4 regions of the Arthrobacter phoenicis genome follow, and region 4 is predicted to be linked to each of the others. Evidence: riboswitches for the same ligand, from Rfam matches in the RefSeq annotation. Region 4 holds a riboswitch; each other region holds the start of a gene.
What was found. Region 4 has a riboswitch for cyclic di-AMP ahead of ABC337_RS04135 (NlpC/P60 family protein). Riboswitches for the same ligand answer to the same signal wherever they lie in the genome.
Positions count from the first base shown of each region.

Region 1: another riboswitch for cyclic di-AMP. It lies ahead of ABC337_RS16095 (NlpC/P60 family protein); the one in region 4 lies ahead of ABC337_RS04135 (NlpC/P60 family protein).
Region 2: another riboswitch for cyclic di-AMP. It lies ahead of ABC337_RS05355 (aggregation-promoting factor C-terminal-like domain-containing protein); the one in region 4 lies ahead of ABC337_RS04135 (NlpC/P60 family protein).
Region 3: another riboswitch for cyclic di-AMP. It lies ahead of ABC337_RS00280 (glycoside hydrolase family 16 protein); the one in region 4 lies ahead of ABC337_RS04135 (NlpC/P60 family protein).

Region 1 is NZ_JBDFMK010000001.1:3,391,528-3,399,202, forward strand. It holds gene arsB (ACR3 family arsenite efflux transporter) at 1-115, shown strand, start outside; gene ABC337_RS16070 (arsenate reductase ArsC) at 140-556, shown strand; gene ABC337_RS16075 (FAD-dependent oxidoreductase) at 559-1,953, shown strand; gene ABC337_RS16080 (GNAT family N-acetyltransferase) at 1,950-2,465, shown strand; gene ABC337_RS16085 (DNA alkylation repair protein) at 2,505-3,137, shown strand; gene ABC337_RS16090 (hypothetical protein) at 3,166-3,417, opposite strand; cyclic di-AMP (ydaO/yuaA leader) riboswitch at 3,551-3,745, shown strand; partial or broken gene ABC337_RS16095 (NlpC/P60 family protein) at 3,748-4,516, shown strand; gene ABC337_RS16100 (dihydrofolate reductase family protein) at 4,557-5,186, opposite strand; gene ABC337_RS16105 (cupin domain-containing protein) at 5,196-5,573, opposite strand; gene ABC337_RS16110 (DUF5129 domain-containing protein) at 5,658-7,178, opposite strand; gene ABC337_RS16115 (LpqB family beta-propeller domain-containing protein) at 7,291-7,675, shown strand, end outside.
Region 2 is NZ_JBDFMK010000001.1:1,169,551-1,177,225, forward strand. It holds gene ABC337_RS05340 (ArnT family glycosyltransferase) at 1-1,417, shown strand, start outside; gene ABC337_RS05345 (IS3 family transposase) at 1,479-2,525, opposite strand; gene ABC337_RS05350 (transposase) at 2,489-2,911, opposite strand; cyclic di-AMP (ydaO/yuaA leader) riboswitch at 3,178-3,360, shown strand; gene ABC337_RS05355 (aggregation-promoting factor C-terminal-like domain-containing protein) at 3,359-4,111, shown strand; gene upp (uracil phosphoribosyltransferase) at 4,232-4,867, opposite strand; gene ABC337_RS05365 (phosphatase PAP2 family protein) at 4,880-5,743, opposite strand; gene ABC337_RS05370 (nucleoside deaminase) at 5,812-6,315, shown strand; gene ABC337_RS05375 (DNA glycosylase AlkZ-like family protein) at 6,364-7,614, opposite strand.
Region 3 is NZ_JBDFMK010000001.1:54,916-62,590, forward strand. It holds gene ABC337_RS00260 (LCP family protein) at 1-1,077, shown strand, start outside; gene ABC337_RS00265 (polysaccharide deacetylase family protein) at 1,213-2,121, shown strand; gene ABC337_RS00270 (PadR family transcriptional regulator) at 2,226-2,765, shown strand; gene ABC337_RS00275 (ABC1 kinase family protein) at 2,771-4,480, shown strand; cyclic di-AMP (ydaO/yuaA leader) riboswitch at 4,638-4,788, shown strand; gene ABC337_RS00280 (glycoside hydrolase family 16 protein) at 4,795-5,868, shown strand; gene ABC337_RS00285 (class II glutamine amidotransferase) at 5,921-6,790, shown strand; gene ABC337_RS00290 (MFS transporter) at 6,834-7,675, opposite strand, start outside.
Region 4 is NZ_JBDFMK010000001.1:931,161-938,835, forward strand. It holds gene ABC337_RS04105 (alpha-mannosidase) at 1-1,429, opposite strand, end outside; gene fdhD (formate dehydrogenase accessory sulfurtransferase FdhD) at 1,533-2,402, opposite strand; gene ABC337_RS04115 (molybdopterin molybdotransferase MoeA) at 2,559-3,932, opposite strand; gene ABC337_RS04120 (DUF6457 domain-containing protein) at 3,929-4,213, opposite strand; gene mobA (molybdenum cofactor guanylyltransferase) at 4,224-4,871, opposite strand; gene ABC337_RS04130 (HNH endonuclease) at 4,908-5,408, opposite strand; gene ABC337_RS04135 (NlpC/P60 family protein) at 5,664-6,437, opposite strand; cyclic di-AMP (ydaO/yuaA leader) riboswitch at 6,704-6,862, opposite strand; gene ABC337_RS04140 (peptidoglycan DD-metalloendopeptidase family protein) at 7,010-7,675, opposite strand, start outside.

The DNA.
Region 1 (7,675 bases), 2.5 Mb from region 4:
GGCGCTGGCCGGCGTCGTCGGGCCCCTGATCGAAGTTCCCGCCCTGGTGGCACTTGTCTACGCCGCCCTCTGGGCCCGCAAGCGCTTCTTCGCCCCCGCTACGCCTTCCGTCTGACCTCAAGAATCTTCAGGAGATCCCATGAGCACCGAAACCGCCAAGAAACCCTCCGTCCTGTTCGTCTGCGTACACAACGCCGGCCGCTCGCAGATGGCGGCCGCCTTCCTCACCACCTTCTCCAACGGCGCCATCGAGGTCCGGTCCGCCGGGTCCGCGCCGGCGGACAAGGTCAACCCCGCCGCCGTCGAGGCCATGGCCGAGGTCGGCATCGACATGTCGGCCGAGATCCCCAAGGTCCTCACCACCGAGGCCGTCAAGGAATCCGACGTCGTCATCACCATGGGCTGCGGCGACACCTGCCCGATCTTCCCCGGCAAGCGTTACGAGGACTGGGAACTCGCCGACCCTGCCGGCAAGGGCGTGGAGTCGGTCCGGCCTATCCGCGACGAGATTAAGGCCCGCATCGAGGCACTCATTGCGTCCCTAAAGGAGGCCTGACCATGGCCGCCACCGGATCCCTTCCCGTTGCCATCATTGGCGCCGGTCCCGTAGGACTCGCCGCCGCGGCGCACCTGCTGGAGCGCGGCCTCGAACCCGTGATTTTCGAGGCCGGCGAAGCCCCGGCGGACGCCATCCGGCAGTGGCGCCACATTCGGCTGTTCTCGCCGTGGCAGTACAACATCGACGCCGCGGCCGCCCGGCTGCTCGCCGCCTCCGGCTGGGAGGCGCCGAAGCCCTCGGGCCTGCCCACCGGCGGGGACCTCATTGAGCGGTACCTGGAACCGCTGGCCGCGCTGCCTGAGATCGCCGGCCGCCTGCACACCGGCTCCCGCGTTACCGCCGTCACCCGGGAGGGCCTGGACAAGACGCACAGCCGGAACCGCGCCGGAACGCCGTTCCTGCTCCGGGTCGAGGAGGCCGGGGGCGGAACCCGCGAGGTGCGGGCCGCCGCCGTTATCGATGCCTCCGGCACATGGAGTACCCGCAATCCGCTGGGTACCTCCGGCCTGCCGGCCCGCGGCGAGGGGGCCGCCTCTGCCCGGATCTCCGCGCCGCTGCCGGACGTGCTGGGCCGCGACCGTGAAACCTTCGCGGGCCGCACCGCCGTCGTGGTCGGGGCCGGACACTCCGCCGCCAACACCCTGATCAATCTTGCCGACCTGGCGGCCCAAGAGCCCGGCACCCGGATCCTCTGGGCCGTCCGCGGCGCCTCCGCGGCCAAGGTTTATGGCGGCGGCGACGCCGACGGACTCGCCGCCCGGGGCCTGCTCGGCAGCCGGCTCCGTGGGCTCGTCAAGGACGGGACCGTGCAGTTGCACACCCGGTTCGGGACCGCCGCCATCTCCGCCGACGGCACCATGGTCACACTCACCGCCACCGACGGACGCACGCTGACAGCCGACGTCGTCGTCCCCGCCACCGGATTCCGGCCCGACATTGAGATTCTGCGCGAGCTCCGGCTGGACCTCGACCCGGGCGTGGAGGCGCCGCGGCAGCTCGCGCCGCTGATCGACCCGGAGTTTCACTCCTGCGGCACCGTGGAACCGCACGGGGCGCGGATGCTGGCGCACCCGGAGGAAGACTTCTACATCGTGGGCATGAAGTCCTATGGCCGCGCCCCGACCTTCCTGCTCGCCACCGGCTACGAGCAGGTGCGTTCCGTGGCCGCCGCGCTGGCAGGTGACCTGGAGGCGGCGGACACCGTCCACCTGGAGCTGCCGGAGACCGGAGTTTGCTCCACGGACATCGGCAGCAGCTGCGATACGCCCGCCGCAGCCGGGACTCCGGCGCCAGCCGGGGCAGGAGGCGGCTGCTGCACCGCACCGGAGCCGGTCCTCCTCGGTTTTCCCACGGGATTGCTGCACGGGCGCAGCGGCGAAGCGGACGCCGGATGAGCGCCGGGGCGGCCCTCCGGATCAGGGACCTGACACCCGCCGACTGGCCCGCCGTCCGGGATATCTGGGCCGAGGGCATCGCCACCGGCCACGCGACCTTCGAGGCGGAGCCGCCGTCCTGGGAGAGCTTCGACGCCGGACGCCTCCCGAACGTCCGTCTGGTGCTGGAGGACGACGGCGCCGTGCTCGGCTGGGCCGCCGTCTCCCCGGTGTCCACCCGTCCCGTCTACCGCGGCGTGGTGGAACACTCGCTCTACCTCGCCGCCGCCGCCCGGGGCCGCGGCCACGGTGGGCGGCTCCTCGCGTCGCTCATCGGCCGCTGCGAAGAGGCCGGCATCTGGACCATCCAGTCGACCGTCTTCCCGGAGAACACCGCCTCCCTGGCCCTGCACGAACGCCTGGGATTCACCGTGGTGGGCACCCGGCGCCGGATCGGCCTGATGTCCTACGGGCCGCTCGCCGGGCAGTGGCGGGACACCGTCCTGATGGAGTACCGCAGCCCGGACCACTAGCCGGACGCGGGCTCACGGCCGGTGCGGAAGAATGGGACGGTGAGCGAGGCCGGTGACTTCATAGACGCGACCCTGCAGCGCGAGAGTTCCTGGCAGCGCGCCGAGGCCGATCAGGACCGCTTCGGGCTCGGGCTCTCGATTTACGGTGCCTCCGTTGGCGCGGTCCGGGGCACCGTCCGGGACGCGCTCCGCCGGCATCGGGAGCTGGACCGGGACGGTCTCACCGCGCTCAGTTCGGAACTGTGGGCCGTGCCCGTGTTCGAGCGCCGCCTGGCCGCCGTCGTGCTCCTGCAGTCGGCCCTGCGGCACCTGGACAATTCGGACCTGACCCGGATCGAGGGCTTCCTCCGCGGCGCGCACCTGCCCGACCTCGCGGACCCGCTGGCGGTTGACGTCGTGGGGCCGCTCATCGTCGGGCTCGACGGGCAGGCCCGGTCCCGCGCCGAGGCCGTCCTGGACCGGTGGCTCCGCGACCCCGACCCCTGGCTGCGCCGCGCTGCCCTGCTGGCTCCGCTGCGGGAACTCCGCAAGCGCGAGGGGGACTGGGCGCGGTTCCGGCGCCGTGCGGCCCTGGCCAACGGCACTGCGTATGGCGGCCCCGACGGCGGGGCGGCGGAGATCGTGAGGGCCGCCGTCGAGCGCGTCGAACGGGAAGCGGGCGGCGAAACCTAGGGATGGTGGCCGCGCGAAGCGGCGGGTCTCAGGCGGGCCGGCGCTCGACGACGGCGTAGGCCTTGCCGTCCAGGAACTCCCAGTCCGTCACCACCATGAAGCCCAGCGCGTCCACCCTGTCGTTTAGTACGTGCAGGTCGAAACCGCCGTCGCGCGGCTCGGCGTCCCAGGTGGCGACGTGGATCTCCTTCCCCTCGAGAACCAGCAGCTCGGTGTTCACGTCGAAGTCTTCCTGCGGCTGATCGCTCAGCTGGCAGATCGCGACACAATGGAGATTCATCGGACCCTCCGCTCGGGACATGGTGGGATCATCGTAGCCCCGCCGGGACGCCTCCGCCGTTACCTTAATGTGACATTCGGGAGGATGGCCGTTACCGTGGAGAGGTGCCCGTTGGTTTCCGAGACGGGCGCCCCCGGACCGATTGCCTAACTCTGCCGCGGTCCAGGGCATCCTCGCAACCAGCTGGCAGAGACGGGGAAACCAATCGCGACCTGCCCACGGGCGGGTCTTGGGGTGAAGCCGCGCAGTGTCCGCCCAGACGGACCCGCGGCCGGGTGTCTCCCATCCGAATCCGACAGCTCACCTCGCAGGCTTTGGGAGAGGTACATTATGACTTCACGCTCTACTGACGCGCGCCCCGGCACCACCGCAACCACCGGTCGGGGTGCCGCCTTCGCCGCGGCGACCGGCACCGTGGGCCGGCAGGCTGCCGTCGTCCTCGCCGCCTCCGGCCTGGTCCTGACCAGCGGCATGGCGGCCAACGCCGCCGGCAACGTCCCCGCCGAACGGGAATCCGCACCCGTCTCGCACGCCGACGTCGCCGGCAAGGTTTCCGCCCCGGTGACCGCCGACTCTGCCGTTCAGATCAGCTTCGACCGCCCGGCCGTCGCCACCACCCCGGCGCCCGTCGTCGAGGCCCCGGCTCCGGCTCCGGCCCCTGCCGCCGCGCCCGCGGTGGCCAAGGCCCCCGTGGCCCAGGCCCCGGCCGCCCCGGTGGCGAAGGTGACCGTCCAGGCCGCAGCCCCGGCGCCGGCTCCGGCCGCCGCCCCCCGCCGGTGGCGTCAACGCCGCCATGCTTTCCGCCGCGTACAGCCAAATCGGCATCACGCAGGACTGCACCGCGATGGTGGAGAAGGCGCTCGGCGCCGCAGGCATCCCGGTGGGCGACCTCGGCCCGCAGCAGTTCCTCAACTACGGCAAGGTCGTCTCCGACCCGCAGCCGGGCGACATGATCGTCCAGTCCGGCCACGTCGCCATCTACGCCGGCAACGGCCAGGCGATCAGCGGCGGCATGAACGGCTCCAACCAGACGATCGTGCACCCGCTGTCCTGGCTGACCGCCACCGGCAGCGTGACCTTCGTCCGCGCCGGAGCCTAACCCGCGCGTTCAGCAGTACCGGACCGGCGTCCGGCAGCCCTCACGGCTGCCGGGCGCCGGTTTCGTTGTCTGAGGTTTCGTCGTCTGCGGTTACGCTGTCTGCCGCGTCGTTGTCGGCCGCGTACCGCAGGAGGACCACGCCGTTGCCGAACGCCCGGCTCTCAAGCAGCGTCAGGCCGGTGGGGGAGTCTGCGGCCTTGAACAGCGGCGTTCCGCGGCCCACCAGCACCGGGTGGACGTAGATCCAGAACTCGTCGATCAGCCCGAGCCGGCGGAAGGAGTCGGCCAGCTCCGCCCCGCCGAGGGCCAGGTCGCCGCCGGGGGCGGCCTTGAGCGCCCGCACCTGCCCGGCGTCGACCTCGCGCACCACCGTGGTGTTCCAGCCGGCCTCCGGCAGCGTGCGGGAGTAGACGTACTTGGGCATCTCCCGCCAGATGGCGGCGAAGTCCGCGACGGCGGGAGGGCAGTCAGGGTCCTGGTCCGCCGTCGGCCAGTACCCGGCCATCAGCTCATAGGTGACCCGGCCGTCCAGGAACGCGCCCATGGTGCGCAGCTGGTCGTTGAAGTGCTCATGCAGTTCGGCATCCACCCGGTGCCAGCTGATGTCCGCGTGCGGGCCCTCCATGAAGCCGTCGAGGGAGACCTGGAAGGACAGGATGATTTTCCGCAAGGATCCGTCCTATCCGCCGGGCTTCGCAAAGCCCGCGGCACTGACGAATTCAATCCCCACGAACGCGTCCCCGCCCTCGACCCACGCGTCGTGCCCCGGCGGGATGGTGTAGGAGTGGCCGCCGGCGATCTCCACCCGGTTGCCGTCGGTGGTCTCGACGGTGAGCCTGCCGGAGACGCAGAAGCCGACGTGGCTGAGCTGGCACATCTCGGTGTGGACCACCGGCTTGATGCAGTCGGACCAGCGCCAGCCGGGCTGGAACGTGAAACGGCCGATCGTGTAGTCGTCGAGGGTGACGATATCCACCTCGGTCTTGTCCGGGCGGCGCTTCTCGTCCGGTGTGTTGTGGGACTTCACCTGCAACTGGGAAACAGCGACAGCAGGCATTGCTCTGCCTCTTTCGGTTTGGAACGGAAACTACGGACAACGCCTACGATCCTCGCTTGAGCAGGGGTTGTCGATACGGTTTTCCTAGAAGCCGGACGAGCTGCCGGAGCCCGAAAAGCTGCCCCCGCCGACGCCGTACCCCGTGGTCCCGCCCCGGGCCGAATTGATACTGGTCACGCCGGTGGTGAAGCCGGAGGAGAACGCGGGAACCGAGAAGAAATAGGCGGACGGGTAGACCGTGCCGAGGATGCTGGGCTCGTAGCCGGGCCGCTTCCTGCCGCCGCTGCCGGACCGTGCCTCCTCCATCTCCCGGCGCATCAGCCGCGCCTCCCGTTCGGTGCGGGCGAATCCTTCGATCACGGTCTCCGCGTGCCGGTTCAACAGTTCGGTCAGTTCCGTGCGGGCGTCCCGGAGCCTGTCCAGCGCGTCCTCTGGGCCGAGGGCGCCGCCCGCGAGGTCCGCGGTCCAGCCCTCCATGTCGCTTTGGCTGCGGTCGCGGAAGGACCGTAGCGCGGCGGCGGTGGCCGAGTCGCCCGCACCGTGGCTCTTGCGGAGGAGGTCCTCGATGCCGGCCAGATCCCGCCTGAAGGGCGCGAGTTGGCGGTCCCAGGCGGTGGGCCAGAGCGGGCTCCGGTTCAGCAGCGCGTTCGCGTCCGAGATGACGTCATCCAGGGCGTCCAGTTCCGCGGCGGCGTCCGCGAACTGCCGGGCCAGCGCCAGGGACGAGCGTTTCCCCTGCTGCCGTCGGGTGAGGGCGTGGACCCGGGTGGAGAGCGCCGTCGCGGCGTCGTACCGGCTGAGGAAACTGCGGTGCTTCTCCAGGACCGTGCCGCCGTAGCGGGAGGAGGCGGGGATGGTGCCGGCGTTGAGTTCGGTGACCGGCAGGTCCATGCTCACCCGGGCGTAGGCGGCGTCGCCCTTTGCGGTCTCCCGGCGGCACCCCACCCGGGTGCGCCAGCGGACCAGGAGCCAGGCGGCGGCCCCGGCGGCGGCGAGTCCCGCGCCGATCCACGCCGTGACGAGGAACGCGGTGCTGCGGTACCAGGGCTGGTTGATCAGTTCCGCGCCACGGCGGATCCCGGCGATGGTCCCGTCCGTCCACTGCGCGTCGCGGAGCAGGTCCTTGGAGGCGTCCTGGATGTCCGTCCGCGCTCCGGGGGAGACCTTCCGGTCCTCACCCATGTAGGTGCCGACGTGGCGGCCCACCGGGTCGAGCGCGAAGATGAACAGCCCGTCCGCCCACTTCTGTCCGTCGGGGCTGATCCAGTCCGGGTGTTCCGCCCGGGCGTAGCGCAGCACCTCCTCGTTCAGGTTGTCCGAGGCGGTGCCGTTGTAGGTGTACACCGCGACCTTGGTGGGCTGGTAGAACTCGATTCCCCGGACCGCCGGCAGGAGCGTGGCGAGGTCCAGGACGCCTGCCCGGTCCACGACGACGACGTCGGTAGGCGTGGTGCCGGTGCGGACTACGGCGGTGGTGGTGCCCGTGGCGATCGCCGCAATCGGTGCCGCCGCCGCTCCGGTCGCGGGAGGTCCCAGGACGAGCGCTACGGCGACGGCGGCGAGCGCCAGGAACGTGGCAAACCTGGCGGCGGTAAAGGTCCCCATCGGTCCCACCATCTGCAGAGGGAGTGTTGTCCCAGACTCACGGCGGACCGGCCCGTCTGAAAGGGTCCAAAGACACCATGACCGGTGCGGGTGGTCCTTGCATACTGTCGGCATGAGCCAGCCGAAGCCGGGCCGGGTCCTCGTGGGCATCGCCGCGGCCGTCGTGCTGCTGATCGTCGCGGCCCTGGTGGCCGTTCTGCTGCGCGGGCAGCTGCGTCCGCTGGACCCGGGCACTCCCGCCGGCGTGGTCCAGCAATACAGCAAGGCCGTGGTGGAGGGCGACCTGGCGGCGGCGCAGGGCTACCTGACCGAGACCGCCAAGAACCGGTGCACGGGCTACTTCGGGACGGTCCAGGCCGCCCGGGTGGTGCTAGTGGGCTACACCGAACGGGGGCCCACCGCCACCGTGCGGGTCTCCATCGTCCATACCGCCGGGGAGGGTCCCTTCGGTCCGTCCGAATTTACGGAGGACGGGGTGTTCGTGTTGGTGCGCTCCG
Region 2 (7,675 bases), 240 kb from region 4:
CAAGCAGCTGCAGGTGCTGCTGGTGGTCCCTGGCTTCGCCGCGGCCTACCTGCTCGCCGGACCGGCAGGAGTGGGCCGGCGGGTGCTGCACCTGCTGGCGACGGGCGCGGCGATGGTGGCGGCGGCCGGCTGGTGGCTGGCCGCCGTCGAGCTCACCCCGGCGGCGGACCGGCCCTACATCGGCGGCTCGCAGGGCAACTCGATCCTGGAATTGACCCTGGGTTACAACGGGCTGGGCCGGCTCAGCGGGGACGAGACCGGCAGCGTCGGCGGCGGCAACGGCTGGGGCACCCCCGGCCTATTCCGGCTCTTCAACAGCGAGTTCGGCGGGCAGATCGCGTGGCTGCTGCCGTCGGTGCTGCTGCTGGCCGCCGGCCTGCTGTGGCTCGGCCGGCGCGCCCCACGGACCGACGCGGTCCGCGCCTCCGTGGTGGTCTGGGGCGGCTGGGTGCTGGTCACCGGGCTGACGTTCAGCCTGATGGCCGGGATCATCCACCCCTATTACATGGTGGCGCTGGCGCCGGGCGTCGCCGGGCTGGCCGGCCTGGGGTCGGTGTTGTTGTGGCAGCGGCGGGATCAGCCCGTGGCCGCCGGGACGCTCGCCGCGGCGGTGGCAGCGGCCGGGTTCATGGCCTTCGAGTTGCTGGGCCGCACGCCCGCGTTCGTCCCGTGGCTGCGCTGGCTGGTGCTGATCGCGGCGCTGGCCGCCGCCGTCGGCGTGATGGTTCCGGCCGTCCGGGACTTCGCGGGGGCGTCCGCGGGCGGCACCATCAGCCCGCTGTTCCCGGCCGGACCGACGGCGGGGCAGCTGGCACGAACGACGGCGGGACTCGCCGTCGTCGCGGCCCTTGCCGGTCCCCTGGCGTACTCGCTGTCCACCGCCTCGACGGCCCATTCCGGCTCGATCGTCAGCGCCGGGCCCGCCGTGGGTGGCAGGGCGGGCCTGCCGGCCATGTTCGGCGGCACCGGAGGAGCCATGGGCAACGCGCAGGGCACGCCTTTCGGACGAACCAACGGGACTGGAACAACTGGCACCGGCCGCGGCCAGGGCGGCGGCATGGGCGGGTTGCTCGGCGCGACCACGCCGTCGTCGGACCTGGTGAATGCCCTCGAAACGGACGCCGGCCGCTACACCTGGGCGGCCGCCGTCGTCGGGTCCAACAACGCCGCGGGTTATCAGCTCGCCACGCAGCTGCCCGTGATGGCCGTGGGCGGGTTCAACGGCACCGACCCCGCACCCACGCTCGAGCAGTTCCAGCAGTACGTCGCCGACGGCCGGATCCACTACTTCATCGCCGGACGCACCATGCAGGGCGAGAGCGGATCGGACGACGCCGCCAGGATCGCCGAGTGGGTGGCGTCCACCTACCCCGCCCAGAGCATCGGCGGCACCACGGTGTACCTGCTGGCGAAGTAACCGGGCCGGACGCTCCCCGTTTCGACGGCTCCCTGCCGCTTAGACGTCTCCACGGTATGTATCAAGCTGTTTGTGACAGCTGGGTGGTTTGTTTGTGGTTGATGCCGGCTGGGGGTGGGGCTCCGGGTGCGGTGGGTTTGCGGTGGTATCGGTGCGGGTTGCGGTTGTAGGAGGCGTCGAGGGTGGCTTGGCGTTGGCTGCGTGCCTGCTCGATCCGGCCGTGGTGGACGGTGTCGGGGGTGTAGTAGTTCAGTCCGCTGTGGCGGTGGTTGGTGTTGTAGTCGGTGAAGAACGCGGCCATGTGGTCCCGGGCGTGGTCCAGGTCCTGGAACCGGCGGGGGAAGTCGAGGTCATATTTGACGGTCTTGAACAGGGACTCCGAGTACGGGTTGTCATCGGAGACCCGGGGCCGGGAGTAGGAGAGCTCGATGCCCAGTGCCCGGGCCAGGTCCAGGGTTGTGCCGGCCCGCATCGGGGCCCCGTTATCGGCGTGCAGGACCGTGGGGCTGTGGTGGTTTCCGGTGACGGCGTCCCGGATCAGGGCGGCGGCGAGGGCGGCTGTTTCGGTGTGTTCAACCCGGTGCCCGACGACCTTGCGGGAGTAGACATCCATGATGGTGTAGAGCCGGTAGGTGTGTCTCCCGGGCCCGTGGAGCATCGTGATGTCCCAGCTCCAGAGCTGGTTCGGGGCGTCCGCGTTCAGGACAGGTTTGACCCGTTGCCGGGAGCCGGTGCCGCCGCGTTGAACCCGGCGGTCCCCGTTTTGCCCGTGCGCGGCCACGATCCGGTGGGCTGAGGCGATCGAGAAGGAACAGCGCCCGGAATCGAGCATCCGGTAGTAGGCCTGGGTGACCGAGAGGTTCCCGTAGTCCTCGGAGTTGAGCCGTTCCATGAATTCCTTAGCCTCAGCCGTGCTGATCCGGTTCGGGTAGGCCCGGCCCTTATGCGGGAGGGTGACTCCGGCGGGAGGAGCGGGGTTCAGATGCCGGTACCAGGTGGTGCGGTGAAGACCGAGCAGGGCGCAGGTCCTCACCGCTGACCAGCCGGCCGAGACCAGGTGCCCGGCAAAGGTCAGGGCGATTCCTTTCCAGACTTTGGGATCAACCATTCGGGCCGGCCCGGGTCCGGGTCCGGAAGGTGCGGGTCCGTTGCCGCCGCGCTCCTGGCCATCGCGTCCAAGAGCGCGGAAGCTTTTCCCAGAATGTCCACCGCGGCCTCGGACCGGGCCAGTTTGGCTTTAAGGATCTCGTTCTCTCTCAAGACCCGTTTGAGCTGTTGCTTATCTCCGGCATTCAAGCGCTGGTCCTCACTTCCTGGCGCGGCATTGGACCTCAACTCCCCGGCCTCACGCTGCCGGACCCAGAGCCGAAGAGTTCCATCGGTGATGCCGACCGCCCTGCTGAACGCGGTCCTGGAACCGCGTTCAAGGCACTTGTCGTACTCCTCGAGAATCGCGTGTTTCTGCGCGAGAGTGAAGTGGCTCCGGTTAGACACACGCGAAGGGATCACAAAATCCATTACGGACCTTTCCCCGCCCCGAACGCCCGACCGTGAACGACAGGAAACCTGTCACACAACAGCCTGACACACAGGGTCCAGGCGTCGAGCGTGCAGGGAACCGTCGAAACGGCCCGAAAACCGGACCCCGGCCACCGCGAATCGGCAACCAGCCACACCGCGGCGTTACCTAAATGTGACATGCGAGAGAAAGTCCGGTACCGTTTTTATGGTGCGGCCATCGATCTGGCCGCATATCCGGGTCTGACGCCAAACTCTGCCGCTTCCCGGATTCCATGGATTGAGGCAGAGACGGGGAACCCAGAGTTCCCGGGCACCTGCATCCATGCACCCCTTGGGGTTAAGCCGACTCGTTGATGATCCGAGCGGCCGGATTTCTCATCCGAACCCGACAGCTAACTCCGTAGGCGTTGAGAGGCGAACATGACTGAACACAAGGCACCCGTGCGCCTAAAAGGCGCTAAACGCACCTCCTCGGCCGACGTCGCGCGCCACCGCGCCGACCCGGCCCAGGGCTCGGCCACCCGAGGCCGCACCACCTTTGGCTCCAAGGGCAAGCTCACCGCCGTCGCGCTGACCGCGGCTGCCGTGCTGCTGGGCGCCGGCGCCGCGGGCCAGGCCACCGGCACCACCGCCCCGGCCGCGACCGCAACCCAGGCCCCGAGCCTGCAGCTCTCCGATCTGGAACGGCTCGGCAACTACACCCCGGCCACGGCGCCGGCCAGCGTCGAAGCCCAGGCCTCCAAGGTCACCCCCGAGACTCCGGCTCCGGCCGCGTCCACCCCCGCTCCGTCCACCCCGGCTCCCGCACCGGCCGCTCCGGCCCCCGCCGCGGCACCCGCCCCGGCCCCGCAGCCGGTGGCCGTCGACGATCCCGCCGGCGCCCAGGCCTACGCCGCCTCGCAGCTGCCGGCCCACGGCTGGGCCCCGAGCGAGATGCAGTGCCTGATGAAGCTCTGGACCCGCGAGTCGGACTGGAAGACCACGGCCACCAACCCCTCCAGCGGTGCGTACGGCGTAGTCCAGTCCCTCCCGGCCGAGAAGATGGCCAGCGCCGGCGCGGACTACATGACCAACTACCGCACCCAGATCAACTGGGGCCTGCAGTACGTGCAGGAACGGTACGGCTCCCCCTGCGGCGCCCTGAACTTCCACTACGCGAACAACTGGTACTAAGCCGCTAGAAGCTGCAGCCACGTCGCGCAGACACAGCAAAGGCACCGATCTTCTCAGATCCGGTGCCTTTGCTGTGTCCCGGGTAGCCCGGGCGAGTCCTCGAAAGGATGCGTAAGGGCGCTACCCGGCGATGCCGTAGAGCCGGTCGCCGGCGTCGCCCAGGCCGGGGACGATGTAGGACTTCTCGTTGAGCTTCTCGTCGATCGAGGCCAGAACGATCGTGACGTTGGCATCGGAGAGCTCTTCCTCCAGCTTGGCCAGGCCCTCGGGGGCGGCCAGCAGGCAGATGCAGGTGACGTCGGAGGCGCCGCGCTTGAAGAGGAACTTGATCGCCTCGCGCAGGGTGCCGCCGGTGGCCAGCATCGGGTCCAGGACGAAGATCTGACGGTCGGTCAGGTCCTCGGGGAGCCGCTCGGCGTAGGTGATGATGTCCAGGGTTTCCTCGTCGCGGGCCATGCCCAGGAAGCCGACCTCCGCGGTGGGGACCAGCTTGGTCATCCCCTCGAGCATGCCGAGGCCGGCGCGGAGGATCGGGACCACCAGCGGGGTGGGCTTGGTGAAGGCCGTACCGATGGTGGTGCTGACCGGGGTCTCGATGGTGACCGGTTCGGTGCGCACGTCGCGGGTGGCCTCGTACGCCAGCAGCGTGACCAGCTCTTCGGTGAGCTGGCGGAAGACGGGTGACGGGGTGTTCTTGTCCCGCAGAACGGTGAGCTTATGGGCCACCAGCGGGTGGTCGACAACGAGAGTGCGCATGGGTCAAAACTATCATCCGGACGCTTCGGACCGCCCCCGCCCGCCGGGGGTCCCGGCGTCGTCCGCCACCCTGCGAGCAGGCGCGGTTCCGGCGTCGTGGTGCCCGTCCGGCGCCCTCTCCCGCAGGTGCTGGTCATTGTCGAAGGTGGGTGCCGGGCCGGTCCGTTCCCGGTGTCTGATCACGTGGAACAGCCGGTGCGCCAGGATCACGATGCCCACCCAGCCCAGGCCCAGCGCCCAGCCGAAGATCACGTCGGTCATCCAGTGATGGCCCAGGAACACCCGGCTCATGCCCATCGCGATGATGAAGAGAGCCCCGGCCGTGATCAATCCCACCCGGGCGATGGTGCGATGGACCTGCAGGCAGGTGAGGTACACCACGAGTGAGATGACTACGGTGGTGTTCAGGGTGTGGCCGCTGGGGAACGACGGCGAGGTCTCGTAGGGCGGGACGGCGTCGGCGAAGTCGGGCCGGGTGCGGCCGATGAGCTTCTTGCCCAGGGAGGTGGCGGTGACGGAGACGGCTGCCGCCCCGCCGATGAGGATCAGCGGGCGCCAGGTCCGGGTCCGCCAGATCAACAGCGCGGTGAGGATGCTGGCCAGGATGGGCATGCCGATGCCGCCGCCGATGTTGGTAAACCCTGTGACGAACGCATCCAAGCCGGGGTTGCGGAGCCGTTCCATGGCGGCGAGCGTGGGCTTGTCCAGGTTGGCCAGGCCGGCGTCGTCCACCACGTTGTCGTAGACCTCGGCGCTGGTCAGGGCCAGCGCCACCACGGCGATGCCGCCCAGCAGCATAGTGATCCACAGCGCGGCGTAGGGCACCACCCATCTGCCCCAGCGCCGCATCAGCCAGCTCTCAGTCCTGGTGCTCACTGCGTTCTCCCGACGTCCGGTGCACCCACGGTGCACAGCTTGCTTAGGATCGAAACTACCATTGAGCCATGACATCGCCCGAGCCCCGCCATGCCGAGTGGATGGGCCTCGCCCTGATCGAGGCGCGGCAGGCCCTCGCCACCGCGGACGTGCCGATTGGGGCCGTGGTGATCGGCCCGGACGGGACGGTGCTGGGCACCGGCCGGAACGAGCGGGAGGCTCTCGGGGACCCGACGGCGCACGCCGAGATGGTGGCCATCCGGGAAGCCGCCGCACGGCTCCGCGAGCGCCGTGCCTCCGAGGGGGCGCGCGACGACGGCTGGCGGTTGGCGGACTGCACCCTGGTGGTGACGCTGGAGCCGTGTGCGATGTGCGCCGGCGCGGTGGTGCTGGCCCGCATTCCCCGCGTGGTGTTCGGCGCCTGGGATGAGAAGGCGGGCGCCGCGGGGTCCGTGTTCGACATCCTCCGCGAGCGCCGGCTGAACCACTGGGTGGAGGTCTACGGCGGGGTGCGCGAGCGGGAGTGCGGGGACCTGCTGCGGGACTTCTTCGCGGAGCACCGCGGCGCCTGATCCCTCCCCCCTGTTTCCTCCCCTAATCCCGGCGTCCCCTGGTCCCGCTTACCGTTCGGCGGTGGCCGTCGTCGAGGCCCGGAGCGCGTCGATCCTCTTCCGCCGGGAGGCCGGCGCGTCGAGGCTGAAGGCCCGGAAGTCGCCAAGGTCCTCCCGGATCCAGGCCTCCACCTCCACGATCCGACGACTCACCGCGGGCGTCAGGTCCCCGAAGACCCAGGCAGCGATCGCCTCGGTGGCCGGGTCGTACTGCCACAGCCCGATGATCCGGCCCCGGTCCAGGATCGGGTGGTCCGGCAGGTCCGCCTGCAGCGCCAGCGAGCTGAGCCCGGCCTTGCGGTGGTCCGCTTCGTCCAGCAGCTCGGCCGCGTTCCGCCGCAGGAGTACCAGCGAATCGGTCCCGGCGAGCAGCTGGATCTGTTCCTCCGCCGGAGCCTGAAAGGCGGCGAGGCGGTCGACGTCGTCGGGCAGCATCCACAGCACCGCACTGTCTTTGCCCGCGTCCCCGGGGAGTGGAACCTCGACGGCGCCCGCGGCGCCGAGCGCCGTGCGTGTCTGCGCCACGGTGAAACCCGTGAACCACTGGGACTGCTTGGCGGTGGCGCCGCCGGTCCAGCCGAGGTAGCGGCGCATCAGCAGGGCGCGGACCTCCTCGTCGGTGAGGTCGGAGCCGGGCAGGTCCCAAGCTTCGTAGGCGTACCGCTGCCGGTCCAGGCGCCCGTCCGCGGGAACGCGCCGGATCCGGCCCTCCGCCTGCAGGATGCCCAGCGCCGCGGGGAGCGTGGTGGCGGCGCCCTTCTTCTTCCCCTCCTCCCCCAGGCTCTGGACCGCGTCGCCGAGTTCCTCCTTGAGCTGCCGCGGGTCCAGCGGGGTGCCGGCCTCGGCGAGGACGTGCCGGACCTGCTCCTCGAGCAGGGTGATCTCGCCGCGATCCACGCCCAGCCGGGTGAGCACCGCGACGGCGGTCTCCGCGGCGGGGCGGCCCAGGCGCAGCGCCCAGGCAAAGTCGTCCATGCCCAGGACGTAGGTGCAGCCGCGCGCCGTCGGCAGTTCCAGGATCCGCTGGGCCTCGACGTCGGCGTCCACCTCGCCGCGGCGGAGGCCGGCGCGGGCGAACAGGGAAAGGTAGGGGTTGGCGCCGCCGACGGAGCGTGCCCAGCCCGCCTGCGCGAGGACTTGCCCGGCGGTTAAGCCGGCCAGCGACCCGTCCAGGCCCTGCCGGCGCCAGGACCATGCGCGGAGGTTCGCGGCGGTGAGGCTCTCGGGCGGAAGGCTGACCGTGGCTGGCTGGGTGCTCATGCGCCCATTGTCCATCCATGCCGTGGTCGGCGGTACAGGGCGGGCCTTTTCCGCTGGCTCA
Region 3 (7,675 bases), 880 kb from region 4:
GTGGACGTCCCCGCCTGCAAGGACAGCACCACCAACGAACAGCACGCGGCCCGCTCCGGAGTCATGATCAACTCCGCCATGGCCGAGGCCGGCATCGGCTGCGCGGTGGACACCGTCAACAAGCTCACCGGCATGGAAATCGACCACTTCATGATGGCCGACTTCAACGCCGTGAAAGAACTCTCCAACACCGTCGGCGGCGTCGACGTCTGCGTGGACACCGCCGTCAACGATCCCGACTCCGGCCTGAAGCTGCCCAAGGGCACCTCCCAGGTCCAGGGCGAACAGGCCCTGGCCTTCCTGCGCACCCGGCACGCCTTCGCCAACGGCGGGGACCTCGGCCGGATTAAGGCCCAGCAGTCGTTCCTGGCTTCCCTGACCCGGAAGCTGAAGGCCGACGGCACGCTCAGCGACCCGCAGAAGGTGCTCAGCATTGCCGACACCATGACCAAGAACCTCACCGTCGACGACGGCCTCGCCTCGGTCCCGACCATGCTGACCCTCGCCAACCGGCTGAAGAACATCGACCCGGCCAAGGTCAACTTCATCACCACCCCCACCGTACCGGCGCCGTCGGATCCCAACCGGCTGACCCTGGACGAGCCGGCGGCGGACAACCTCTTCGCCGCCCTGCGCCGCAGCCCGGACCTGTCCCAGCCCGCGCCGGCCTCCGCGGCCCCGGAGACCTCCAGCGCCCCGGCCGCCCCCGCCTACAACAAGGCACTGCAGCCGATCACCGTGGCCAACGGCACCAACGTCGCCAGCCGCGGCGCCGAGATCGGCACAATCCTCTCCGACACCGGGTTCACGAAGCTCTCCCGCATCCCGGCCCAGCCGCGCCAGCAGACCATGGTCTACTTCGGCGCCGGGTTCGAGGACGTCGCCGCCGACGTGGCGGCGGTGTTCGGCCTCCCGGCCTCCAGCGTGCAGCAGGTCCCCGGGGTGCAGGGCGTCCAGCTCTACGCCGGCGAGGACTTCGCCACGGGTTCCAAGCCCGCGGCGCCGCCGTCGCAGGCCGGCGGGGCGGTGTCCCAGACCGGCAGCGACACGACCTGCCAGGCTACCGCCGGCGGCTAGCGGGCGACACGAGGCGGGACCCCGCGTCACCGGGGCGTCAGCACGCCCCGGCGTCCACTACGATGGGCGAGGTTTGAGACGACAGGATTCCGCAGACTACCCAGTAGACGGGCCGCGAAGAGAACGGACATGCACGTGGCGTGGACCCCTGACCGGAGGTCATTCCTGGTGGCGGCCGCCGCCCTTTCCCTCGGGGGCCTGGCGGCGCTGCCGCAGGACAGCCGCCCGAAGGATCTCCGCGAGCCCGACGCAACCCCGGCCGACGGGCCTCTGGTGGAGACGGCCGGCGCCGACGCGCAGCCTGCCCCGGTCCCGGCCACGGCCCAGCCCCAGGGTGCCCCGTCCCGCGACCAGGTCATTGGGGCCTTCTCCCATCGCACCGCCGGCTACTGGGGGCTTGCCGCCCCGGGCGTGCTCTCGCGCCTGCCCGCGCCCGCCGGCGTCGCCCTGACCTTTGACTTCTGCGGCGGTACCGGCGGCAACGCCGCCGACACCGGCGTCCTCACCGAACTCCGCCGCCACGGGGTTCCGGCAACGCTGTTCCTCAACCACCGCTGGATCGCCGCCAATGCCGCCCTGGCCGCTGAACTCGCCGCGGATCCCCTCTTCGAGCTCGCCAACCATGGCACCTCACACCGGCCGCTGTCCGTGTCCGGCAAGAGCGCCTACAACATTCCGGGCACCCGCAACCCGGGCGAGGTCTACGACGAGATCATGACCAACGACGCCCGCATCGCGGAGCTCACCGGAAAGCGCCCGCTCTTCTTCCGGCCGGGGACCGCCTACCTCGACGATGTCTCCGCCCAGATCGTGCATGCCCTCGGAGTCACGCCCGTCGGCTTCTCCGTCAACGGCGACGCCGGTGCCACGCTCCCCGCCCCGGCCGTGGCCAAGGAAATCTCCGGCGCACACGCCGGGGACATCGTCATATCCCACGGCAACCACCCCGCCGGCGGGACCGCGGCCGGCCTGGCCCGCGCCCTCGATGCGATGAAGCAGCGCGGCGAGGTCTTCGTCCACCTCCCCCGGCCCGCAGCCGCCTGAGGCTCCCACCCCCGTCGCCCTATCGCCCACAGCGCAACCCTGTTGTTTCCGCATATCGGGACGTATCGTTAAGTATCGTTAGCGAACCCTTGGAGGAGAGCACCATGCGTAACTCATACCCGATGGGCGGCTTCGGCGCCCCCAGCTTTGATGGCATGTGGCAGGCCGTCGAGGACCTGCGTTCACGCTTCGAAAAGCGCACCGGCAGCCGCGCCGGCCGCGGCGAGGTCCGCTCGGCCGTACTGGCGCTCCTGGCGGAGCGGCCCATGCACGGCTACCAGATCATCCGCGAGATCGAGGAGCGCAGCAGCGGCAGCTGGAAGCCGAGCGCCGGCTCCGTCTACCCGACCCTGCAGCTGCTGGCCGACGAGGGCCTGATCCGCGCCGAGGAGTCCAACGGGCGGAAGATCTATTCCCTGACGGACGCCGGCCGCGACGAGGTCTCCGGCGGCACCTCGGCTCCCTGGGAGTCCGCCGACGCGGACCAGGCCCCCGGTTTCGGGGCACTGCCGAAGGCCGGCATCGAGCTGGCCCAGGCCGCATCCCAGGTGGGCCGCACCGGCACGCCGGAGCAGGTCAAGCAGGCCGTGGCCGTGCTGGACGAGGCGCGCCGCCGGCTGTACTCGATCCTGGCCCAGGACTGACGCGGGTGGCGGAGGCTGGCCGGGCCCGGGCGGACCCGGCGGCCGGGACCGGGAGCACCCGCGCCCGCTACCGGAGGATCCTGCGCTTCGCGGCCTGGCACCTCGCCGTGACCTGGTGGCACGAGCTGCTGCTCCCCCGCCTGGGCCTGCGACGGATCACCGAGCGCAGCCGGACCCGACGGATGATCCGCTTCGCCCGGCGCTTCCGCGCCCTAGCCGTGGAGCTGGGCGGCCTGATGATCAAAGTGGGCCAGTTCCTCTCCTCGCGCCTGGACGTCCTCCCGCCGGAGATCACCAAGGAACTCGAGGACCTCCAGGACGAGGTTCCCCCGGTCCCGTTCCCGGCCATCCGGGACCTGGCCGAGGCAGAACTGGGCACACCGCTGGAGAACATCTTCGCCGTCATCGAGGAGACGCCCATCGCCGCGGCGTCCCTCGGGCAGGCGCACCGCGCGACGCTGCTGCCCGCGGCGGCGGAGGATGCCGGCATGAGCGGCGTCGTGGTGAAGGTTCAGCGCCCCGGGATCGAGGCGATCGTCGACGTCGACCTGGCCGCCCTGCGCCGGGTGGGCGGCTGGCTGAGCCACTTCCGGCTGGTCTCGGACCGCGCGGACATGCCGTCCCTGGTGGAGGAGTTCGCCCAGACCAGCCTCGAGGAGGTCGACTACCTGCAGGAGGCGGCCAACTCCGAGCGGTTCGACGCCGACTTCGCCGGCGACGAGCGGGTGGCCGTCCCCCGCGTCGCCTGGGAACGGACCACCCGCCGGGTCCTGACCCTGGAAGACGTCACCGCCATCAAGATCACGGACACGGACGGCCTCCGGGCCGCGGGGATCGACCCCGTGGAGGTGGCTCCGGTCTTCGCATCGGTGATGTTCGACCAGCTCTTCACCACCGGGTTCTTCCATGCCGACCCGCACCCGGGGAACATCTTCGTCACCCCGACCCCCGGCGCCGGAGGGTTGCCCTGGCGGCTGACGTTCATCGATTTCGGCATGATGGGCGAGGTGCCCCCGGGCACCCGGAGCGGGCTGCGGAAGCTGCTCATCGCGGCGGCCGCGCGCGACGGCGGAGGCCTGGTCTCGGCGATCGGCGAGATCGGGGTGCTGCTGCCCACGGCGGATACCGCCGAACTGGAGCGGGCCATGTCCCGGCTGTTCACCCGCTTCGGCGGCATGGGCTTCGCCGAACTGCGCGAGGTGGACCCGCGGGAGTTCCTGGCCTTCGCCAACGAGTTCGGCGAACTGGTCCGCTCGCTGCCGTTTCAGGTCCCGGAGAATTTCCTGCTGATTATCCGGGCGATGTCGCTCACCTCCGGGGTGTGCAGTTCCCTCGACCCGCGCTTCAACCTCTGGGACTCGGTGGAGCCGTACGCGGCACGGCTGCTGCGCGAGGAGCGCGGAAACCTCCTGCAGGACGCCGGCCGCCAGGTCTTCGACGCCGCGGCGGTGGCCTTCCGCCTGCCGCAGCGCCTCGACCGCCTGGCGGCCCGCGCCGAGGAGGGTTCCCTGACCGTGGGCAACCCCCGGCTGGAGCGCCAGGTGGCCCGGCTGGACCGCACCGTGCGCCGCGCGGTGTCCGCCATTCTCTTCGCCGCCCTGCTGATCGCCGGCGCCATTCTCCGGCACGACGATCCGGCCCTCGCGACGGTACTCCTGGCCGTCTCCGTGCTGCCGCTGCTGCATTCGGCCTGGCCGGGACGCCGCGGCCCCTGAGCCGCGCCGTTGACTCGGTTCCGGCCGCACCTCAAGCCGCCACGCGGAGGCCGGTGACTGCCGTTACTTAATTGTGATTAACCGGCTCAATGCCGTACGGTCGACGGGTGGACCGTCAACGTTGGTCCCAATTCCGTGCGTCGCTGAGCTCTGCCGCGCCCGGGATCCGCTAGATATAAGGCAGAGGCGGGGGACCCAAGTGTCCCGGGTATGGCGTTGGCCTGCCCTCGGGGTGAAGCCGTGATTTCCCACGGCCGGATGACCTCATCCGAACCCGACAGCTAACTCCGCAGGCGTCGAGAGGTATACCTTCCATGTCTGCACCCCAGGATCAGACTTGCGCCCCCGCGCGCCGTCGTGACCAGACCGCCCCCTCCCCGCTCCGGCGCACCGCCCTTCGGCTGAAGTCCCCCCGCGCCCTGACCCTCGCCGCGGCGGCGGCCGTCGCCGTCGTGGGCCTCGGCTCACTCGGCCAGGCCACCCTGAACAGCCTGTCCCAGGCGCAGGCGTCGGAGGTCTCCCAGGCCGCCCCCGCCTCCGCCCCGGTCTCTCCGGCAGCAACCCCCGCCGCACCCGCCACCACCGCGGCCGCGGCCCCTTCCGCCCCTTCCCCCCCGGCAACGACGGCGGCCCCCGCACCGGTGCAGGCCGCTCCCCCGGCAGCCGCCCCCGCGCCCGCCGCCGTACAGGCCGCCCCGGCACCGGCCCTGGCCATAGCCTCCACGGGCGGCCCGGCACCCCTGGGCGTCCCCGGCAACTGGACCCTGGCGTTCAACGACGACTTCAACGGCACCGGCCTGGATACCAACAAGTGGGCCGCCTGCTGGTTCGCCCCCGGCTGCGGAACCATGAACAAGGTCAGCACCAGCCCCGCCAACGTCTCCGTCAGCAACGGGAACCTGGTCCTCAACCTGGCCTCGGCCTCCTCCGGTGCGCTGGTCTCCTCCAACCCCCGCGGCGGCGCCGGCACCGGCTACCAGTTCACCACCGGCTACGTCGAGGCCCGGATCAAGTTCCCCGGCAACGCCAACGGCCTCTACAACTGGCCCGCCTTCTGGTCCACCGGCCAGTCCTGGCCCGCCACCGGCGAGAACGACATCGCCGAGGTCCTCAAGGCCAAGATGACGGTCAACTACCACTCCACCAGCGGCGCCCAGAACCAGGGCGGCGTCGGCGGCAACTGGGCCAATGAGTACCACACCTTCGGCCTGCACCGGATGGCCGGCTCCTCGGACGTCTACTTCGACGGCGTCAAGGTCAAGTCCTACCCGACCAACGACGGCAACGCCCCGCAGTACCTGGTCCTGAACGTCGGAGCCTCCTCCACGAACCCGGCCTACGGCCCGGCGTCTCAGGTCCTGGTGGATTACGTCCGCGCCTGGCAGTAACCGGGACGTACACTGGCTCCCATAACGCCGCGTCAACCACGGAGGAGCCAGCATGTGCCGACTGTTCGGGCTCCACGCCGGCGCCCGAACGGTCCGCGCCACCTTTTGGCTGCTGGACGCGCCGGACAGCCTGTCCGTCCAGAGCCGGCGCGAGCCGGACGGGGCGGGCATCGGCACCTTCGATGAGCTCGGAGAGCCGCACGTGGCCAAGCAGCCGCTCGCGGCGTGGGAGGACCACGCCTTCGCCCGGGAGGCCAGGACCCTGCGGAGCACCACGTTCCTCGCGCACGTCCGCTACGCCAGCACGGGGGCCCACACCGTGGCCAACACCCACCCGTTCGAGCAGGACGGGCGGCTGTTCGCGCACAACGGCGCCTTCGGCGGCCTGGACCGGCTGGACGCCCGGCTCGCCGCGCTGGGGGTCGCGGACCTGGTCCGGGGGCAGACGGACAGCGAACGCCTCTTCGCCCTGATCACCGCCGAGACCCGGCGGGCGGACGGCGACGTCGGCGCCGGGATCACCCGGGCGGTGGCCTGGGCCGCGGCGGAGCTGCCGGTGCTCAGCCTGAACCTGATCATCACCACGGCCACGGAGCTGTGGGCGCTGCGGTACCCGGAGACCCACGAACTGCACATGCTGGAGCGTGATCCCGGGCGCATCCACGGCCCCGCCGCGCCGCTGGAGGCCCGCAGCCACCGCATCCACGCACGCAGCGAGGACCTTGCCGCCGGGCCGCAGGTGCTGATCGCCACCGAACCGATGGACCACGATCCCGGCTGGCGGGCGCTGGCCCCCGGTGAGCTGCTGCGCGTGGGACCGGACCTGGCGGTCAGGTCCACGTTTCCGTTCCCGGACGGGCCCCGGCACCGGCTCGACCTCTCGGATCTCAGCCCCGAGGCTGCCGCCGCGCAGCGTCCCTAGCCCGCCCCGTCTCTCACCAGCCCCGTCTCAACCAGCCTGGCGCCTAGCTGCGCTCCGCCACCGCGGAATCCGCGGCGTCACCGGCGTGGGCCTGCTCGGCGGGTTTCCGGCCCGTGGCGGGCATCGCGACGACGGCGATCACCGTCAGCACCGCGCCCACCAGTACGGCCAGGAACACCGCGCCGGAGGCGGTGACGACGGTCCCGGGATTCGTGTCCCCGCCCGGGGTCCCGGCGTAGATGGCGTTCGCGACGGCGCCGAAGACCGCCACGCCGATCGAGCTGCCGATCGAGCGGGCGAACAGGTTCGTGCCGGTCACCACGCCGCGTTCGTTCCATTCCACGCTGGACTGGGCGGCGATCAGCGTGGGCGTGGCGACGAGGCCCAGGCCCAGCCCCACGATGAAGCAGCTGGCCGCGACCAGGAGCACACTCGGCGAGGAGGCGGTCAGCGCCAGCACCGCGGTCCCCACCACGGTGATGCTGATGCCGATCAGCGCGGTGGTCCGGAAGCCCAGGCGCAGGTAGAAGCGGCCGGACTGGGAGGCGCTGATCGGCCAGCCGATGGTCAGGGCCGCCAGGGCGAGTCCGGCCAGGATCGGTGACGTGGCGATGGATCCCTCGAGGAAGGTCGGCACGTAGGAGGTCAGGCCCAGCATGACGGCGCCGACGCCGAAGGAGACCAGCGCCGTCGTCGCCAGCAGCCGGCGGGAAACCACCCACGGCGGCAGGACGGGCTCGGCCGCGCGGCGTTCCACCAGCACGAAGACGGCCAGCAGGACCGCGCCGCCCGCGAAGACGCCGATGCTGGGGGCGGAGTTCCACGCCCAGGCCTGGCCGCCTTCGAGAGCGCCGAGGATCAGCAGGGTCAGCGCCGCCGTGAGCA
Region 4 (7,675 bases):
GCATCTCCCGGGTGGGTCCACCGCCGCCGTCGCCGTAGCCGAAGGGCAGCAGGGACATGGTGCCGCGGCCGTGGTCCCGGTAGTTGCGCTCGGCGTGGGCCAGTTCGCGGCCGCTGATCTCGGAGCTGTAGCTGTCCACCGGCGGGAAGTGCGTGAAGAGGCGGGTGCCGTCGATTCCCTCCCACTCGAAGGTGTGGTGCGGCATCCGGTTGACCTGGTTCCAAGAGATCTTCTGGGTCAGGAACCAGCGGCTGCCGGCGGCCTTGACGATCTGCGGCAGCGCGCCGGAGTAGCCGAAGGTGTCCGGCAGCCATGCCTCGCGACATTCGACGTCGAACTCGGCCAGGAAGAAGCTCTTGCCCTCGAGGAACTGCCGCGCCATGGCCTCGCCGCCGGGCATATTGCTGTCCGCCTCGACCCACATCCCGCCGACGGGGACGAACTGGCCGGCGCGGACCTTGTCCCGGATCCGTTCGAACAATTCCGGGTAGAACTCCTTCATCCAGGCCAGCTGCTGTGCGGAGGAGCAGGAGAAGACGAAGTCGGGGTCCTCGTCCATCAGCGCCACCACGTTGGAGAAGGTCCGGGCGCACTTGCGGATCGTCTCCCGGACCGGCCAGAGCCACGCCGAATCGATGTGCGCGTGGCCGGTGGCCAGGAGCTGGTGGGCCGATGCGTAGGCCGGGCGGGACAGCACCTCGGCGAGCTCCGCGCGCCCGGCGGCGGCCGTGCCGGCCACGTCGTCCGGGTCCATGGTGTCCAGCATCCGCTCCAGGGCGCGGAGGATCTCATGGCGGCGGGGCAGCTCCATGGGCAGTTCGTGCATCAGCCCCCGCAGCGTCCAGATGTCCTGGTGCAGTTCCCAGACGCACTGGTCCAGTTCGGCGATCACGATCCGGCCCAGCCGGTAGCGGGGCTCGGTGCCAGCGGTGGCCTTGTCCCCCAACGGCGTGGCGGCAAAGGTCCAGCCCTGTGAGAGGTCGGGGTTCGCGGCCGCCTCGACGTAGAAGTCGACGGTCATGCCGCTGCCGAGGAGTTTCAGCGGAATGTACTGGTTCCGCGGCGAGATGGCCTTGATGACAGTGCCGTCCGGCCGCCAGGCGGTGCCCTCGCACTGGAAGCCCGGCAGGTCCGCGCTAAACCCCAGGTCCACGAGGACCTCGACGGCGGTGTCCGGCGCGCTGCCCCAGGTCTCGGGCACCTCGCCCTGAAGCCGCAGCCAGGTGGTGGACCACGGGCCGCCCCAGGGTGCCCCGGGGTCCTGCGGGGTGAAGTCCTGCTGCAGGGCCTCAAGGGCCGGTACGGGTTCTCCGGGCGCGGTCCAGCTGCTCAGGCGCAGCGGGACGGTGCGGGGATAGATGGCCGGAACGATGCGTTCGCGGACGAAGCGGTCCAGCCGGACTTCCGTGAGACGGCGGTCGTCGTGCACAGTGAACCTCTTTTTGCTCTGGTGCGGAGGAACCGGGCGCAGGCCTGAATCCAGTCGTTGGATTAATCTACGGTGCCACGAGGGCTTAGGCCAGCCGTCCGGTTTAGCTGAGGGCGGCCGGCACGCCGATCCGCTCGTGGCCGGCGTAGACGTTCAGGCTGGTACCCCGGCTGAAGCCGGCCAGTGTCATCCCGCTGGCTTCGGCGAGTTCCACGGCCAGGCTGCTGGGCGCGCTGACGGCGGACAGGACGGGAATCCCGGCAAGCGAGGCCTTCTGCACGAGTTCGAAGGAGGCACGGCCGGAGACCTGCAGGACGGTGCCGCGCAGGGGCAGCAGCCCCTCCCGGAGCGCCCAGCCCACCACCTTGTCGACGGCGTTGTGGCGGCCCACGTCCTCGCGCAGGCAGAGGAGCTCGGCGCCGCCGTCGTCGGAGATGCGGAACAGCCCCGCGGCGTGCACGCCGCCGGTGGCGTCGAAAACCGCTTGGGCTTCGCGCAGCCGGTCCGGGAGCGCGGCCAGCGTCTCGACGGGCACTGCCACCGGGTCGCCCGCGGGGCTGAAGTGCGAGGACTTCTCGACGGCCTCGATCGAATCGGTGCCGCAGATCCCGCAGGAGCTTGAGGTGAAGAAGTTCCGTCCGGTGTCGGGGCGGGCGACGTCGGGCCGGAGCTGGGCTTCCACCACGTTGAAGGTCTGCACGCCGTCTTCGTCCTCGCCGGCGCAGAAGCGCAGCGAGACAAGCTGGTCGGCGGACCAGATGATCCCCTCGGAGACCAGGAAGCCGGCCACCAGGTCGAAGTCGTTGCCCGGGGTGCGCATGGTCACGGAGAAGGACGTGCTGCCCAGCCGTACCTCCAGTGGTTCCTCCACCGCCAGGACGTCCTCGCGGTACCGGACCGGGAACTCACGCGCCTGCGGCGATCCGTCCAGGACAAACTTGTGCACTTTGCGGCGTTGCGTCACGCGGCCCATTCGGTACTCCTCATCAGCGGTGCGGTGGGGCGGCCCGGCCTGCGGCCGGTTCCCGCCTCTGGATCCATTCTGAACTCGGCACTGGTGCCAGCCAAGCCGGCACCCGTGGGGCCAGCCAAGCGGGCGCCAGCCACGCCGGGCTCAGGCCGGCCGGTGTCAGCCAAGCAGGGCGCTCCAGTCGACCGGACCGTTGCCGGCCGGTTTCTTCGGGGTGCGTCGAGCGGCGGGTTTCGGTGCAGGCTTGCCTGCGTCGGGCTCCGGCAGCGGCCGCCCCCAGGGCAGCGCGAACGCCGGGACCGGTTCGCCCAGCTGCGCACCGTGCGGCGGGACCACCAGGACCCCGTCGGCGGCGGCGAGTCCGCGCATCATGCCGGGGCCGGTGTGCTGGGCCGGGGAGGCCATGCCGTAGACCATGCGGAAGGGCATCAGCCGGGTACGGCCGGGATCGGCGTCGATCATCGTGCCGCACGGGACCTCCGTGACGGGCGGCGGGGGCCGGTGGCCCAGTGCCGCCAGGAGTGGTCCGCCGATGGTGGAGAGCGCCATCATGGCGGCGAGCGGGTTGCCGGGCAGGCCGATGATGAAGCGTCCGTCGGGTAGTTCGGCGAGGACGGCCGGGTGCCCGGGACGCATCGCGATTCCGTCGATCAGCAGCCTGCCGCCCAGCTGCTCGACGGTGCGGCGCAGGTGGTCGGTCCCGGACCGGCCCGTCCCTCCGGTGGTGATGACGACGTCGGCGGGCGGGGTGTCTTCGTCGTCGCCCGCGGGTTCGGGGTCCTCCAGGGCGGCGAGCCATTCCCCGTCCCCGTCCCCGATCTTGATTTCGCCGGCGGGGACGCCGCCGAGCAGGTCGACGACGGCGGAGAGCTGCGGGCTGAAGGTGTCCCGGACCTCCCCCGGCTGGGGCACGCCGCTGGCGACCACCTCGGAACCGGTGAAAACCAGGCGGACCACCGGTTTGCCCAGCACGGGCAGGGTGTCGTGGCCGGCGAGGGCGGCGAGGGCCAGGTGGGCCGGGTTGAGCACGGTCTCTTTGGGGATCAGGACCTCGCCCTCGGCCGCTTCTTCGGCGGCTTTGCGGATGTGGTCGCCGTTGCGGGGCTCCCCCGGCTTCGCGCCACCGCCAAGCTTCAGCACCGGCAGCTGGTCCTCATCGAGGCCGATCCTGCCGCTCTCGCTGCGGAGGACGGCCTTCGCACCGGGCGGGATCAGCCCGCCCGTGACGATGGGACTGGCCTGGTGAGGGGCGAGGCGCTGCCCGGGTTCGGCCAGGATCCAGGGGCCGCTGCCGTTCACCGCCCAGCCGTCCATGGCCGAGGACGCATAGTGCGGCATGTCGTGGAGGGCCGTGACGTCGGCGGAGAGGGTGCGTCCCAGGGCTCGGCGCAGGGGCACCGGGGCCGGCGGGATGGGGGTGGCGCAGTCGAACGAGAGCTCCCGGGCTTCCTGCCACGTGTGGGCCAGGTGCCGGTGCGCGGCGGGCTCGGTCCCGGCGTCGTCGGCGTCGGCGCGGGGTGGCTCGGACGTCATTCCCCGGGGGCCTCGGCGGCGTATTCCTTGGCCAGTTTCCGCGCGACGCCCATGGCGGCCCGCATGGAAACCTCGTCGGTGGCCTGGCCGGTGCCGGAGGCCAGCCCGGCGGCGAAACCTGCGATGAAGGTGGTCAGCGGTGCGGCTGGGCGGACCACGGAATGCGCGGCAACGCCGGCGAGTCCCAGTACCTCGTTGATGTCGATGTCGACGCCGTCGAGCTCAAGGGCCTGGAGCAGTGCGCGGCACCAGTCCTCGAGGGTTTCGTCCTGGCTCTTCACGGTGGGCCTTTCATGTCGTGTGCGGGCGGCCGCTTCCGTTCCCGGCAACGCCGGGACGCGCGACCCCCAGGGCCTGGGCGTCCGCCCAGGTGTCGACGTCGTCGGTGGACCCGGGCGGCACGGGAACCGTCCGCAGGTCCAGACTAGCAAGCAGGCCGAACAACGATCCGCCCACCAGCGTGCCGCGCCGTGCCGCGTCCGCCACCGATCGTTGTAGCGCGGTCGTGTCATAAAGGCCGGCCAGCGGCTGGATCCGGCCGTCCGCCGAAACGGCGACGCTGCCGTCCGAGCCGGGCTGCGCCCTGGCACGGTCGGCGAAGAGTGCGGGGACGGCGTCGGCGACCAGCGGCATGTCGCAGGCCAGGACCAGCGTCAGCGGCGCCTGGCTCCCGCCGGCCGCTCCCCCGCGAGCGAGGGCCTCGAGCCCGGCAGCAAGGGCCGCCGCGGGTCCGGCGAAGGGCGGGTCTTCACGGCACAGGAGGATTCCGTCCGGGAGTCTGCCGGTTTCCGGTCCCACGACGGCGACGCCGCGTGCACCGGCTGCCGCGAGCAACGACCGCTCCAGCAGGGTGTCCCCGCGGAAGCGGAGGGCGGCCTTGGGGGTTCCGCCCAGCCGGGAGGACCTGCCCCCGGCGAGAATGACGGCGTTGAATTCCACCCGCCCAGCCTAGCGGCCTGCGGGCGGCCGGCGGTGCTAGTGCGCGGATTCGGGCAGCAGGAACGGGTCCCACGCGGGGGTGGGCTTCTCCAGCTCCTTGATCTGCCAGATCGTGCCCTTCGGCGGACCGGGGGTGAACCCGAGCTTCCAGCCCATCTCGGCCGGGGTGTGGTCGCCCTTGACGTTGTTGCAGCGCAGGCAGGCGGCCACCAGATTCTCCCAGGAGTCGGCCCCTCCCCGGGACTTCGGCTGGACGTGGTCGATGGTGTGGGCCGGTTTAGCGCAGTAGGCGCACCGGTGGCCGTCCCGGCGGAGCACACCCCGGCGGCTGACCGCAGTCACGGTGTTGTAGCGGGGGCGGATGTAGCGGTTAAGCAGGATGACGCTCGGCCGGCCGAGGATATCCTGCGGCCCCACCACCGGGTCGTCCCCCTCGGCCACGACACTGGCCTTGCCCGTCAGCACGAGCACCAGCGCCCGGCGGAAGGTCACAACCGCCAGCGGTTCATATCCAGCATTCAGAACGAGTGTGCGCATCCGCATCCCTCTTCACGGCCGCACCCGCCAGTGGCACGAGGGCCGGCTGCCCTCTGCATGGTCAGGCTAAGGATCGACACCACAAGAGTAAACACGGGTGGCCCGGATTACCGAATTTCGGGCCGCAGGGCATCCGTGGCGGATCCTGGGCCCGCGTGCCAGCGGTGCTTCCTGCACCGCTGGCACGCGGTTAACAGAGAAGGACCCCAGCCGGTGGCAGGGGTCCTTCTCGAAGCTTCGCGGGAAGCGGGGGTCTTAGCCGCCGACGCGGATGAAGACCGGGCCGGAACCGACGTTGACACTGTAGAGGGCGGTGGTGCCGCCGTTCCAGCCGCCGTGGACGGCCATGCCGTTGCCGACGTAAACGGCGATGTGGGCCATGCCCATGCCGCCGTTCTGGTAGTACGCGAGGTCACCCGGCTGCGCTTCGGCGGCGCTGACGGTGCGGCCCAGGGACAGGTAACCTGCCGGCCAGCCGTGGTAGCGGATGCCGACGGCGGCCAGGGCGTTGGTGGCCAGCATGGTGCAGTCCTGGGACACGCCGATCTGGGCGTAAGCGGCGGCGGCGATCGAGGCGCCCATGCCGCTGGTGGCGGCCGGAGCCTTGGTGGCGACGGACGCGTTGACCGCGGTGCCGGCGGCCGGGGTGGCTGCGGCGGTGTTGGCGGTCGTGGTGTCAGCTTCCTGAACCTTGACGACGGGCTTCGGGGCCTCGACGACGGGGGCGGCCGCGGTGGTCACAGCAGGCTTCTCGTAGGAGATGGCGATGCTGGAGGCCGCCGAGATGGTGGCCGGAGCGGTGGACTGAACCTCGGTGGCGGAAGCAGAGGTGGATTCGCGCTGAACGTTGGTCTCGGCGGCGTTGGCCGCGATACCGCTGGTCAGGACCAGGCCGGAGGCAGCAGCGATAACCGCAGCCTGGCGACCCATGCCACCGGCGTTGTCGCCGACGGCCTTGGCAATGACAGCCAGCGAGTTGGTCTTGGTGACCTCCGCGCGGTGGCGTGCAATGGTTGCACGAGTAGTCATTTAGTTCTCTCTTTCGTGATCCTTTGTGTCCGCGCTCTTGAACAGGCGGGACTAAGGACGCTCCGGCATCTTGGGGGTACGCCGGATCGCCCCGAAACGGGTTTCTTTAGCGAAGGGTGTACTGCGAAGACGCGCCAAAAGCAGGAACTGCATTGCGTGAACCATCCCGGGCGCCGGCAAGGGCAACGCGGTGCATGGTCATCAGCGGGCTCGACTGAGCCTCGCCAGCGCGAAAACGCGCAGCATTGTGGCGTGAAGACACGAAAGTAGCCTCTCCCAATGCCTACGAGGTGAGCTGTCGGATTCGGATGGGAGTCACCCGGCCGCTCCGCTTCCTGGGAAGCTTTGCGACTTAACCCCTAGGTCTTCTTGCGAAGACCAAAATTGGTTCCCCCGCCCCTGCCAGACGATGTCATGCGAACGGACCTTGAGCGGTGGCAGAGTTAGGCAATCCACTCAAGAGCGCCAACTTCGGTGAAGTTGGCGTGCTTCATACGGTACAACAGTTCGGACTCAATGTCACATTCAGATCACGGCGTGTCACGGAAGTGTGAGCATTGCGGTGGGCTCTTTTAGAGCCAGCCCAGCGGATCAACGACGTCCCCGTTGACCATCACCTCGAAGTGGAGGTGGCAGCCGGTGGAGGCACCGGTTGTTCCGCTCATCGCAATCACATCGCCACGGGAGACCTTTTGGCCGACGTGGACGCTGGATGACGACAAGTGGTTATACGTGGTCTCCAGGCCATTGCCATGGTCGACCACAATCCGGTTGCCGCCCCCGTAGGGGTGCCAGCCGGAGAAAGTTACGGTGCCGCTCGCGGCGGCATGGACGGCTGTGCCGCACTGCGCGGCGTAATCCTGGCCGCGGTGGAATTCGCCGACCGCGCCGGTGATGGGGCTGACCCGGTAGCCGAAGGGCGACGCCGTGATCATGGTGTCCAGCGGGGCGCCGAGCGTCCCCGCGGATGCGGCGCGGGTGATGGAGCCAACGGACTGCGCGCTGAGCAGCTGCTTGAGCTTCCCGTCCGGGTCACCCTTGGTGGTGACGGCGGTGCGGTTGAAGTCGATCTGGGCGGCGGCGGCCTTGACCTCGGGCTGGGCCGCGGCGGAGACGGACCCCGCGGTGGGGGCGTCGACGGCCAGCGCGGGGCCGGTCACCGGGACGGCCACGGTGAGTGCGATGCCGGCGGCGGCCAGGGTCATTCCGGCCTTCTGGCCCATTCCGGTAACGGCGGC